Regions from separate parts of the Dongia soli genome, predicted to be linked through region 1. Evidence: predicted binding sites of a transcription regulator. Region 1 holds the regulator's gene; the other holds the start of a gene.
What was found. Region 1 encodes PhoB, which activates phosphate uptake and scavenging genes when phosphate is short. Its sites were predicted from a motif close to TNTCATAAAACTGTCA; they were not measured.
Positions count from the first base shown of each region.

Region 2: SMD27_RS14480 (DUF2794 domain-containing protein) is a predicted target of PhoB. The motif match lies at 3,184-3,199, and genes of this name have one in related genera.

Region 1 is NZ_JAXCLW010000001.1:738,503-743,856, forward strand. Features, by position in the region: gene purH (bifunctional phosphoribosylaminoimidazolecarboxamide formyltransferase/IMP cyclohydrolase) at 26-1,651, shown strand; gene SMD27_RS03310 (universal stress protein) at 1,726-2,157, opposite strand; gene phoB (phosphate regulon transcriptional regulator PhoB) at 2,502-3,194, opposite strand; gene phoU (phosphate signaling complex protein PhoU) at 3,244-3,957, opposite strand; gene pstB (phosphate ABC transporter ATP-binding protein PstB) at 3,978-4,835, opposite strand; gene pstA (phosphate ABC transporter permease PstA) at 4,852-5,354, opposite strand, start outside.
Region 2 is NZ_JAXCLW010000003.1:501,703-507,056, forward strand. Features, by position in the region: gene der (ribosome biogenesis GTPase Der) at 1-126, opposite strand, end outside; gene SMD27_RS14465 (outer membrane protein assembly factor BamB family protein) at 227-1,588, opposite strand; gene SMD27_RS14470 (tetratricopeptide repeat protein) at 1,779-2,426, opposite strand; gene SMD27_RS14475 (hypothetical protein) at 2,724-3,131, shown strand; gene SMD27_RS14480 (DUF2794 domain-containing protein) at 3,337-3,672, shown strand; gene SMD27_RS14485 (GcrA family cell cycle regulator) at 3,837-4,403, shown strand; gene SMD27_RS14490 (lysylphosphatidylglycerol synthase transmembrane domain-containing protein) at 4,626-5,354, shown strand, end outside.

The DNA of each region.
Region 1 (5,354 bases):
CCTTCACGAGAGACGACGACCGATCATGACGACCAGCAAGGACCAACCGCATACCGCTCAGCCGCGCCATGATCCCGCACCGCGCTTGGTGCGCCGGGCGCTGATTTCCGTCTCCGACAAGACCGATCTCATCCCCTTCGCGCGTTTCCTGGCGGACCGCAAGGTCGAGATCCTATCAACCGGCGGATCGGCCAAGGCGATTGCGGCCGCCGGCATCCCGGTCAAGGAAGTCTCGGACCATACCGGCTTTCCGGAAATCATGGATGGCCGGGTCAAGACATTGCATCCCACCATTCACGGCGGCATCCTGGCGCGGCGCGACCTCGATCATCATGTGACGGCGCAGCGCGACCACGGGATCGCCGATATCGATCTCGTCGTGGTCAATCTCTATCCCTTCGAGGCGACAGTTGCCAAAGGTGCCGATCGCGAGACCTGCATCGAAAATATCGATATCGGCGGGCCGGCGATGATTCGCGCCGCCGCCAAGAATCACGATTTCGTCGTCGTGGTCACCGATCCCGCTGATTACGCGCCGGTCATGGCGGAGATGGCGGCCCTCGGCGGCGCGACCAGCCTCGGTCTGCGGCGGCGCTTGGCGCTGGATGCCTATTCCCGCACCGCCGCCTATGACGCGGCGATCAGCGCCTGGATGGCGGAACAGGAACAGCAGGCTTTTCCCAGCCGTTTAACTTTGGCCGGACAGCGCCGCGACACCCTGCGCTATGGCGAGAATCCCCATCAGGCGGCGGCCTTTTATGCCACCGCCGAGCGGCGCCCTGGCATCGCGACGGCGGTGCAGTTGCAGGGCAAGGAACTCAGCTACAACAACCTCAACGACACCGATGCCGCTTATGAATTGGTGGCGGAGTTCGCCCAGCCGGCCATCGCCATCATCAAGCATGCCAATCCCTGTGGCGTCGCCATGGATGACGATCTCGCCACGGCCTATCGGCGCGCTTTCGCCTGCGATACGGTCAGCGCCTTTGGCGGCATCATCGCCGTCAACCGCGCATTGGACGCGGCCACCGCCGAACTCATCAGCCAGGTCTTTTCCGAAGTGATCATCGCGCCCAAAGTGAGCGATGAGGCGCGCGCGGTGTTGGCGAAGAAGAAAAACCTCCGCGTGCTGGAAGCGGGCAGCCTGCCCGATCCGATGGCGCATGGCCTTGCCATCAAGACCCTGGCCGGGGGTTTTCTGGCGCAAAGCCGGGATAATGGCCGCATCGATGAAGCGGCGCTGAAAGTGGTCAGCAAGCGCGTGCCCAGTGTGCGTGAGCTGGCGGATATGCTGTTCGCCATGGCTGTGGCGAAACATGTCAAATCCAATGCCATTATCTATGCCAAGGATGGCGCCACGGTCGGCATCGGCGCCGGCCAGATGAGCCGGGTCGATTCCAGCCGCATCGCCGCCTGGAAAGCGGCGGAAGCGGCCAAGGCTGCCGGCGCGGCGGAGAGCTGGGCCAAGGGATCCGTGGTCGCCTCGGATGCCTTCTTTCCCTTTGCCGATGGTCTGCTGGCGGCCGCCGAAGCCGGGGCAACGGCTGTCATTCAGCCCGGCGGTTCGATGCGCGACGAAGAGGTGATTGCCGCCGCCGACCAAGCCGGCCTCGCCATGGTCTTCACCGGCATGCGGCATTTCCGTCACTGATCAGGCGAGCCACCCTGGTGACTTTGCCAGGCAGTGGGTGCGCCAGGGAGACTGGCGCACCTTTGAACGGGAATTCAGCGAACGACCGTGACCGGGCAATGCGCCTTGGAAATCACATCGGTCGCGACAGAACCGAGAATGATGCGCTCAAGCTCATTGGAAATGCCGGTCGCGATGACAATGTGGTCGTAGCCCTTCTCTTCCGCATAGGAATTGATGGCCGAGGACACTCTGTTACCGGAGACGACGACGGTGTCGAAATCCGCGCCGCCCCGCGCCGCGACGACTTTCGCGGCATTACCAATCTGCTGATGAATTTGCCGCTCCACGGCGCCAAGCAGGACTTCATCCCAAAAATATGTCTTGGCGATACGATCCGCGGGGATCGGGTTAACATGCAATAAAGTCAGTTTCGCACCGGTATCCTTGGCCAGATCGGCCGCACAAGCGGCCGCGCGATCGGCTTCGTGTGATCCATCGACGGCGCAGAGAATTTTCTTCGGCATGACGGCTCCTTCCCAGTTTGCTTAACGGCAGCTTGTCGCTGCTTTCATCAGAATAAACGGATTTTCGCCACAGTAAACACAGGGGTATGCAGGACCGCCGAGGTCTTCGCGGAAAAATATTAACAAGCTTCGCCGAAGAGCCGGCCAGTCACCCTTCCACCGCAACCACTAGTGGCGGATAGCAAATCGGCATGGCTTGCGCCATCCCCAGAAGCGTCAAGCCGCAGCGGGCCATAGCTCCTGTTGGACTATGGGGCATTCTTGCCGCTTTTACGAGGACAAGCGAGACGAGGCGGAAAATGGCCTGGACGGAGGGAGGCGGGGCGACTGGCCGATCGGGACGGTCAGTCTTCCGCATCCAGAGCATAACCGGCGGAGCGCACCGTGCGGACGAGATCGGCCGCACCGTCGATATTGATCGCCTTGCGCAACCGACGGATATGCACGTCCACCGTCCGCGGTTCGACATAGATATCGCGGCCCCAGACCGAATCCAGCAATTGTTCGCGGCTGAACACCCGGCCCTGGTTTTCCATCAGGAACTTCAGCAGACGGAATTCCGTCGGCCCGAGATGGATTTCCCGGCCGGTCCGGCGCACCCGGTGGGTGATCAGATCCATCGTCAGGTCGCGGTAGCTGAGCGTCTCGCCCTGGGGTTGCGGCTTGGCCCGCCGCAACACGGCCCGCACCCGCGCCACCAACTCGCTGGGGCTAAAGGGCTTGGTCACGTAATCGTCGGCGCCCACCTCGAGGCCGCGCAGCTTGTCGGCCTCCTCGCCGCGGGCGGTCAGCATGATGACCGGGGTCAGGCGATGTTCCGGACTGCGGCGGATCTGGCGGCAGATTTCGATCCCGGAGAGGATCGGCAGCATCCAGTCCAGCAGAACCAGATCGGGCCGCTGTTCCTTGATCAGCAACAGCGCTTCTTCGCCATTGCCGGCTTCCAGAACACGGAAGCCTTCGCGTTCGAGGTTGTAGCGCAGCAGGGTTACGAGAGCCGCCTCGTCCTCGACGATGAGGATCAGCGGTTGGGTCATTTGGCCGTTCTGGCCATCGCGCGGTGAATTCATGGGCGGGCGGTTACGATCAGTTGCCGACTGCAACATTTGTTGTATCTCCCTTCGGACGCGATTCATCCAGGCTCTTGCCGTGGACGAGGAAGTAGATGATTTCGGCGATGTTGGTGGCGTGATCGCCGATACGCTCGATGTTCTTGCCGATAAACAGCAGATGCGTGCAGGCGCCGATATTGCGCGGATCTTCCATCATATAGGTCAGAAGCTCGCGGAACAGGCTGTTATACATTTCATCGACGTCTTCATCGCGACGCCAGACTGCCTGGGCGCGATCCGCATCCTTTTCGATATAGGCGTCGAGCACGCCCTTGACGATCTGCTGGGCAATCGCCCCCATGCGCGGGATCGAATTGACCGGCCGTACCGGGCTCTGCTGGTTGAGGATGATCGCACGCTTGGCGATGTTCTTCGCATAATCGCCGATCCGCTCCAGATCGGAGGCGATCTTGATCGCCGCGATCACTTCCCGCAGGTCCTGCGCCATCGGCTGGCGCAGGGCGAGGATGCGCACGGTGAAATTGGCAATCTCCTGTTCGAGGTCGTCGATACGCTTGTCGGATTGCACAACACGCGCCGCCAATTCGCTGTCGCGCTTGATCAGGGCATCGATCGCCGCGCTGAGCTGCGATTCGGCAAGACCGCCCATTTCGGCGATGACCTGGCTGAGATGTTGAAGATCGCTGTCGAAGGATTTGACGATATGATCGGTGCTCTTGGTCGACATACTATTCTCCGCTCCGCCGATCAGCCGAACCGACCGGTGATATAACCCTGGGTACGTTCGTCGCGCGGGCTCGTGAAAATCTGTTCGGTCTCGCCCCATTCCACCAAGTTGCCGAGATGGAAGAAGGCCGTCTTCTGACTGACGCGTGCCGCCTGCTGCATCGAATGGGTGACGATGATGATCGTGTAATTCTCGCGCAATTCATCGATCAGTTCTTCGATCTTCGCCGTCGCGATGGGATCGAGCGCCGAGCAGGGTTCGTCCATCAGAATGACTTCCGGCGACACCGCGATTGCCCGGGCGATACAAAGACGCTGTTGTTGACCGCCCGAAAGGCCGGTGCCCGGCGAATCCAGGCGGTCCTTGACCTCGTTCCACAGTCCTGCACGCTCCAGGCTGCCATGCACGATTTCGTCGAGATCAGCCTTGCTTTGCGACATGCCGTGAATGCGCGGCCCATAGGCCACATTGTCATAGATCGATTTCGGGAAAGGGTTCGGCTTCTGGAATACCATCCCGATCCGCGCCCGCAGCATGACGACGTCGAGCTTGGTCTCATAGATGTTCTCGCCATCCAGAGCGATCGTGCCGGTGACGCGGCAGCCTTCGATAACGTCGTTCATGCGGTTGAGGCAGCGGAGATAGGTCGACTTGCCGCAGCCGGACGGACCGATCAACGCCGTCACCTGGCGCTCGGGGATATCCAGGGCAACATTGAACAGCGCCTGCTTCTGGCCATAGAAGACGCAGACATCCTTGCTGTGGATCTTGGTGGCCTCGCTGGCCGGCGCCCGGCGTTCCTTGCCCGCGGCAGTCATCGGTAGCGCCATGCCATGATGGCCTGAACGCATCACGGTATTCGATGTTGCGTCGTTCATTTCATCTCTCCCACGCCTACCAGCGGCGCTCGAACCGGCGGCGCACGAAAATCGCTGCCGCATTCATGAGGATAAGGAAAACCAGCAGAACCATGATGCCGGCGCTGGTGCGCTCGATGAAAGCGCGCTCGGGGCTGTCGGCCCAGAGATAGACCTGCACCGGTAGCACCGTCGAGGGATCGACGATCGAGCGCGGGACATCGACGATAAAGGCGACCATGCCGATCATCAGCAGCGGCGCGGATTCGCCCAAGGCACGGGCGAGACCGATAATTGCGCCGGTCATGATGCCCGGTGTGGCCAGCGGCAGAACGTGATGCAGCACGACCTGGAGCTGAGAGGCACCGATGCCATAGGCCGCTTCGCGGATGGATGGCGGCACGGCTTTCAGCGCGGTCCGCGTGGCGATGATCACCGTGGGCAGGGTCATCAGCGAGAGAACCAGGCCGCCGACCAGCGGCGCCGATCGCGGCAGGCCGAAAAAGCCGAGAAAAACCGCCAGGCCGAGCAGGCCGAAGA
Region 2 (5,354 bases), on a different contig from region 1:
ATAGCGCCGGTCCCGGGTCACGCCAGGACGATCGTCGACAATCGCTAGGCGCTTCCCGATCAGCCGGTTGAACAAGGTTGATTTGCCGACATTAGGCCGGCCGACGATGGCGACGGTGAATTTCATTTATCGTTTCGATCAAATGCGATGGACCGCCGATACCGCCATCCTAGCGACATATCGCGGCGACACGGTCGGTCCATCATCCAATGGTCCAATCGGCCTGTTATCTGAAGGCCAACAGATCCGCGTTATCGGTTAGGACATACACCGTCCCGTCCGCCACCACTGGCGGCAGATGGGATCGGCCGACTTCCTGTTGTCCGAGAATCTTGCCGGAATAGGGCGAAATTGAAACGGCATAGCCGCTCGACCCGGTCACCAGCAACCGATCGCCGGCCAGGACCGGACCGCTCCAATAGATCGGATCCTTGTGCTTTTCCATATCTTCGTAAGGCGGCAGATTCTGCACCCATTTGATGCGGCCATCCTGGCGCTGCAAGCACAGCACCTCGCTTTGGTTGGTCACCACATAGATGAAATCGCCGGCAACCCAGGGGCTTTGCGTCCCGCCGATACTGGCATCCCAGACCCGGCCGCCGCGCCGCGGACTGATCGCTGCCATGACACCGCCATTGCTGACGGCGATGACAAGGTCGCGATCGATCACCGGGCGGCCACGGATATCGGTAAGGGTGGCGGTGGAATCGCCGCGCGTCTTGCCCGCCAGATTGTCGCTCCACAGGATCCGGCCATTGGTGACATCAAAGGCCAGGAGATCGCCTGATGTATAAGCGGCGACGACGACGCCGCCTGATACGGCCGGTGTCGCCCCGCCCAGCAAGCCGGCAGCTTCTTCGACACCGGCATTGGACCAGAGGCGACGGCCATCATCGAGCGCGAAAACGACGAGCTGGTTGTCGAGCGTGACAGAGAACACGCGACCATCGCTGACCGCAGGAGCGGAGCGCATCGGCGACGGTGCCGATGTTTCCCAAATCGTCTTGCCGCTCTTGGCATCAAGCGCGAAAACCTTGGCGAAGGGTGTTGTCACCACCACCTTGCCCTCGGACACGGCGAGTCCGCCGCCGAACAGATCATCGTCCTCTTCATCTGGCGTCAAATCGACCCGCCACAAGCGGTCGCCGCTTTTCGCATCAACCGCCGAGACCTCGGAGTCGGCATCCATCGTATAAACGATGCCGCCCGCGACAACTGGCTCCGCCAACATTCGATTGTCATCGCTGGCAGAGGAGCCGACACTGGTCGACCAGATGCGCTGCAAGGGCTGGGTGCTCGCTTGCAGATGATACATGGCATGGCTTTGCTGGCCGCCCGCCTGCGACCAATCCTTGTTCAAGTAAGGCTTCGGCAGACGCACCTGCACATCCGCCAGGGATTCATCGGCGCTGAGGCTGCGGTCGAGCTGCAATACCGAAACCCGCTCGCCCGGCAATGGCGTCTTGGATTTGTCGCAGGCGGCCAAGGCCGTCAGTGCGGCAGCTCCCAACAGGCCGGCGCGGATGAACACCCGCCATCTGCCCGAAAAGGTGCCGTCCAAAGCCGGCTGGCTATTTTGCCCTGTCATTCGCTTCATAACGCCGCCCATCTGGTCGCCAATTCCCTATCTAACGGCCAGCGATGTCCGCCCGCCGGCTTATTTATCGCCGATGAGATAGCCTCGGTCGGCCATCTCGGGACGGCATGTCCACGCATTCGCCCGGCTGCCGAGAGGGGCCAATTGCCATGGCCAAATCTCACCAGCCTTGGCCGCGATCCTATTTTTGCAGGCGGTCCAGCATCTGCTGCGCTCGCATGGCCATTGCCGGGCTATCCGCGCCAGGGGCCGATGCCAGCTGCTGCAACTGGGTAAACGTGTCCCGTGCCTTGTCCTTGTCGCCGGCCGCCAGTTGGGCGAGGCCCGACACTTCCAGCGCCGAGAGGCGATAGGCATTCCCTTCGACCGCCAGTGGCTGTACCAGGGCCAGCGCATCGGCCGGCTTGTTAGCCTGCAACTTCATCAGCCCGGCTTGGACCGCCGCCAGTTGGCGTGCCGCCGGATCGACCGACTGATCGCCCGCAATCGCCGCCAGCAAATCGGCCGCCCGGGCCGGGTCGCTGGCCAATGCATTATTCGCGAGTTGAAAGCGGGCTAGCAGACCATAGCCGCCGCCCTGGGCCGCCACCCGGTCGAGCGCCGCGGCACCGGCCTTTTCATCCTTTTGCTGCAGTTGCACAGCTTCGAGAAATTCGACGCTGGCCTTTTGACGCCGGTAATCATCGTATCGCTGCCATCCCCACCACAGGGCCGCCGCCAGCACCGCAAGAAGCGCGGCGCCGATCACGTAATTGCCGTATTTCCGCCAGAAGGCACGCGCCTGGTCCGCCCGTAACTCCTCGTCGATCTCATTGAAAATGTCAGTCACGCCTGAAACCTCTTAGGACTGCCGTGCCCGGCAGCTATCTCATTTGCCTTACCGCCACCGGCTTCTGGGAATGGCCGGGGTCGGTCTGGTTGGAAATTTGCGCGCTAACATAGCGGCATAGCTGGCAATCGTCAAAATCGCAGAATGCCTCTGCCGGCGGCTTCCAAAGAGCGGGGGAAAGTATCGGTCGGATCGGTCGGTAACGGAATCAGCAGCCTATTTAGAAATTTGGAACGGTTTTTGCTTTAAGCTCCGAGCAATCACTATCGACCATCGTACTGCCCGGAAGGATCGTTCATGACCACGCCATATCGACAAGACGGGCGCGCAAACCCGGGAGGGAATGCCTTAACAACCAAGCCGGCCCCGGCCCTTGTATTTGTGCTCGGCATCGGGGCCTTTTTGGCCCTCAGCGGCTGCCAGCTCACCACCGGCGCCGCGGTCTACGGCCTGGTCGAAGGCAGCAGCCTGAATCAGACCGGCAAGACCGCCTCCGACCATCTGGCTTCCCTGGTAACCGGCCAAGACTGCAATATCCTGCGCTACCAGCAGACGGGCAAATATTGCCTCAGCTCGGCCGAACTGGCGCAGATGGAGGCGGCAGAAAGGCGCGATAACGCCGCCTATTGCTATCGGACGATCGGCGAAGTCTGGTGCTATGACAACCCCGATCCGACAGCGAGCCCGGAAATCCGCGTCCATTGACGCGGCCGGCATTGGATTTCGGGCGCGGACCGTTACCAATCTGGACGGCATGTGGCAATTTGGTGAAAACTGATCACGGCATCGCGAATGAGGTGCTGATTCTGCGGCACGTTTTGCAGCTTGCGCAGCGGCACCGAGCGCTTTTAGCATCCTCTAAAGGGGCGCTGCAGCGCTATATCAAAGCGTCTGGTGGTCGCGGAGGCAGATGGCGCAACTGGTACTTTTTGCAGACTACCAACGCAAGGGCCGGCGGGTCTTTTTCAGCCGCGAGGACTTGGCCCAATTGCTGTCGATCTACAGCCTTCAGGTAAGCCGGGGGCTCTGGCGTGATTACGCCATCGACCATCGCAGCAATATGGCGGTGTTCTCGATTTACCGCCGCAGCCAGGAACACCCGCTCTTTTCCGTCAATAAAGTTGTCCTTAAAGGCGATCGGGACGCCAATTACGTCCTGTTGTCGCGAAACCGGCAGCTTGCCTCGAGCCGGCTATTAAGTGACATCATCGAAGTGCTTGCACGTCAATTGGCTGTTGTTGACTAAGCTTTAACCACAATTACTGGCGTCTTCATCAAAATCTTGCGGATAACCACGAGCTATCCACAAGATTCTGCGTGGCGGCACTTGCCTCCCCGGATGTTGTGGGGTGAAATAGCTTCCACACAACATCTCGCGGCACGCACCGAGTAATTATAAGGAGGCACGCCATGGAATGGACCGAACAGCGGATTGAAACCTTGCGCAAGCTTTGGGGCCAGGGCCAGACCGCCAGCCAGATTGCCGCTATTCTTGGCGGTATCACCCGCAATGCCGTCATTGGCAAGGCCCATCGCCTCGGCCTGACGGGACGTCCCTCGCCGATCAAACGCGAGGCCGGCAGCGGTAGCACCGCCCAACCGCGCCGCAAGGCAGCAACGGCGCGCCAGGACCGACCGGAACGGACGGCGCGGCCCGCACTCACTTCCCCAATGGCGCCATCGCCGCTGGGCAATACCGCCTCGGCCGCTGGCATCAGCAACGCCGCTGCCGGCGCTTCGCAGCCGGCGGCCCCCTCGGCACGCCCCACGCCCGAGATGCGGAACAAGGCGGATCTGCCGGTTGCCCGCCACCCCCAGCCGAGCCGCGCCCATGGCGGCAGCAAGAGCTGTTCCTGGCCGGTCGGCGATCCGAAGCAACCCGGCTTCCATTTCTGCGGCGAGCCCGCCGAACCCGGCCGTCCCTATTGCGGCGAACATTGCCACGTTGCCTATCACCGGAAGTCGGAGGCGGCATAACACGGTTCAACCATCACCGAAAACCACAAAGGCTGGCCTAACCGCCAGCCTTTGTTCATCAGGGGCGTACCTCAGATAACGGTGCCGGGCAAAAGTGATGGATAGACAAAAAGCCGTTTCGCGGTAGAAATCGGCAACTGGTTTTGTATCGCAGCGATTACCCGACACTCTCCGTTGAGTTAAGGGCCTCAATAGCGACAGAGAGACGGCGGCAATAGGCGAATGCCCGGCGACCTGAAAAAGTGGCTAATCATCGGCATACAGATCGCCGTTTCGGCAGCGCTGATCATGCATCTGGCCCAATCCGTGTCGGCGGCAGATCTGGGGAGGGCCACCCGAAACCTGTCGCTGATGACCGGTGCGGCATCGCTTGGTGTGCTGGGCGTTAGCCATTTACTCGGCGCCTATCGGGTCGGCATCATTCTGCGCGCCCTCGGGGTTGATATTCCCTACCGGCGCGCCATCGCCCTTAGTTGGCTCGGCCTATTCGCCAGCAATTTTCTGCCTAGCACGATCGGCGGCGACGCCGTTATCGCTGCCTCCCTTAAGCGACATCGCTATCCACTGACACACACCTTGAGCGGCCTTGTTCTCAATCGCCTTGCCGCTGTGATGGCCCTGGTTACAGCCTTGCCTTGCCTGCTTCTGATCGACGGGCTTGAACCGTTGCGCCCGCTCATCCTGCAATGCATCTTATGGCTCGCTGTCGCGATCAGCACTCTTGGCCTTGGCCTAGCAGCTGTATTTTGGACGCTTAAATGGTCTGCAGTGTTCAAAGCGCGGCTCTTCCGCCTTCGAGAGGCGATCCTCGACCTTTTTGCCGACATACTATCGATCAAGCCGGTCTTTGCCGCGGCTTGGCTCGTCTCACTCCTCATGCTGATGGTGGGCTCAGCTTCCATCGCCATCCTAGCCGAAGCACAGGGACCTGCGATCAGCTATGCCGCGGTC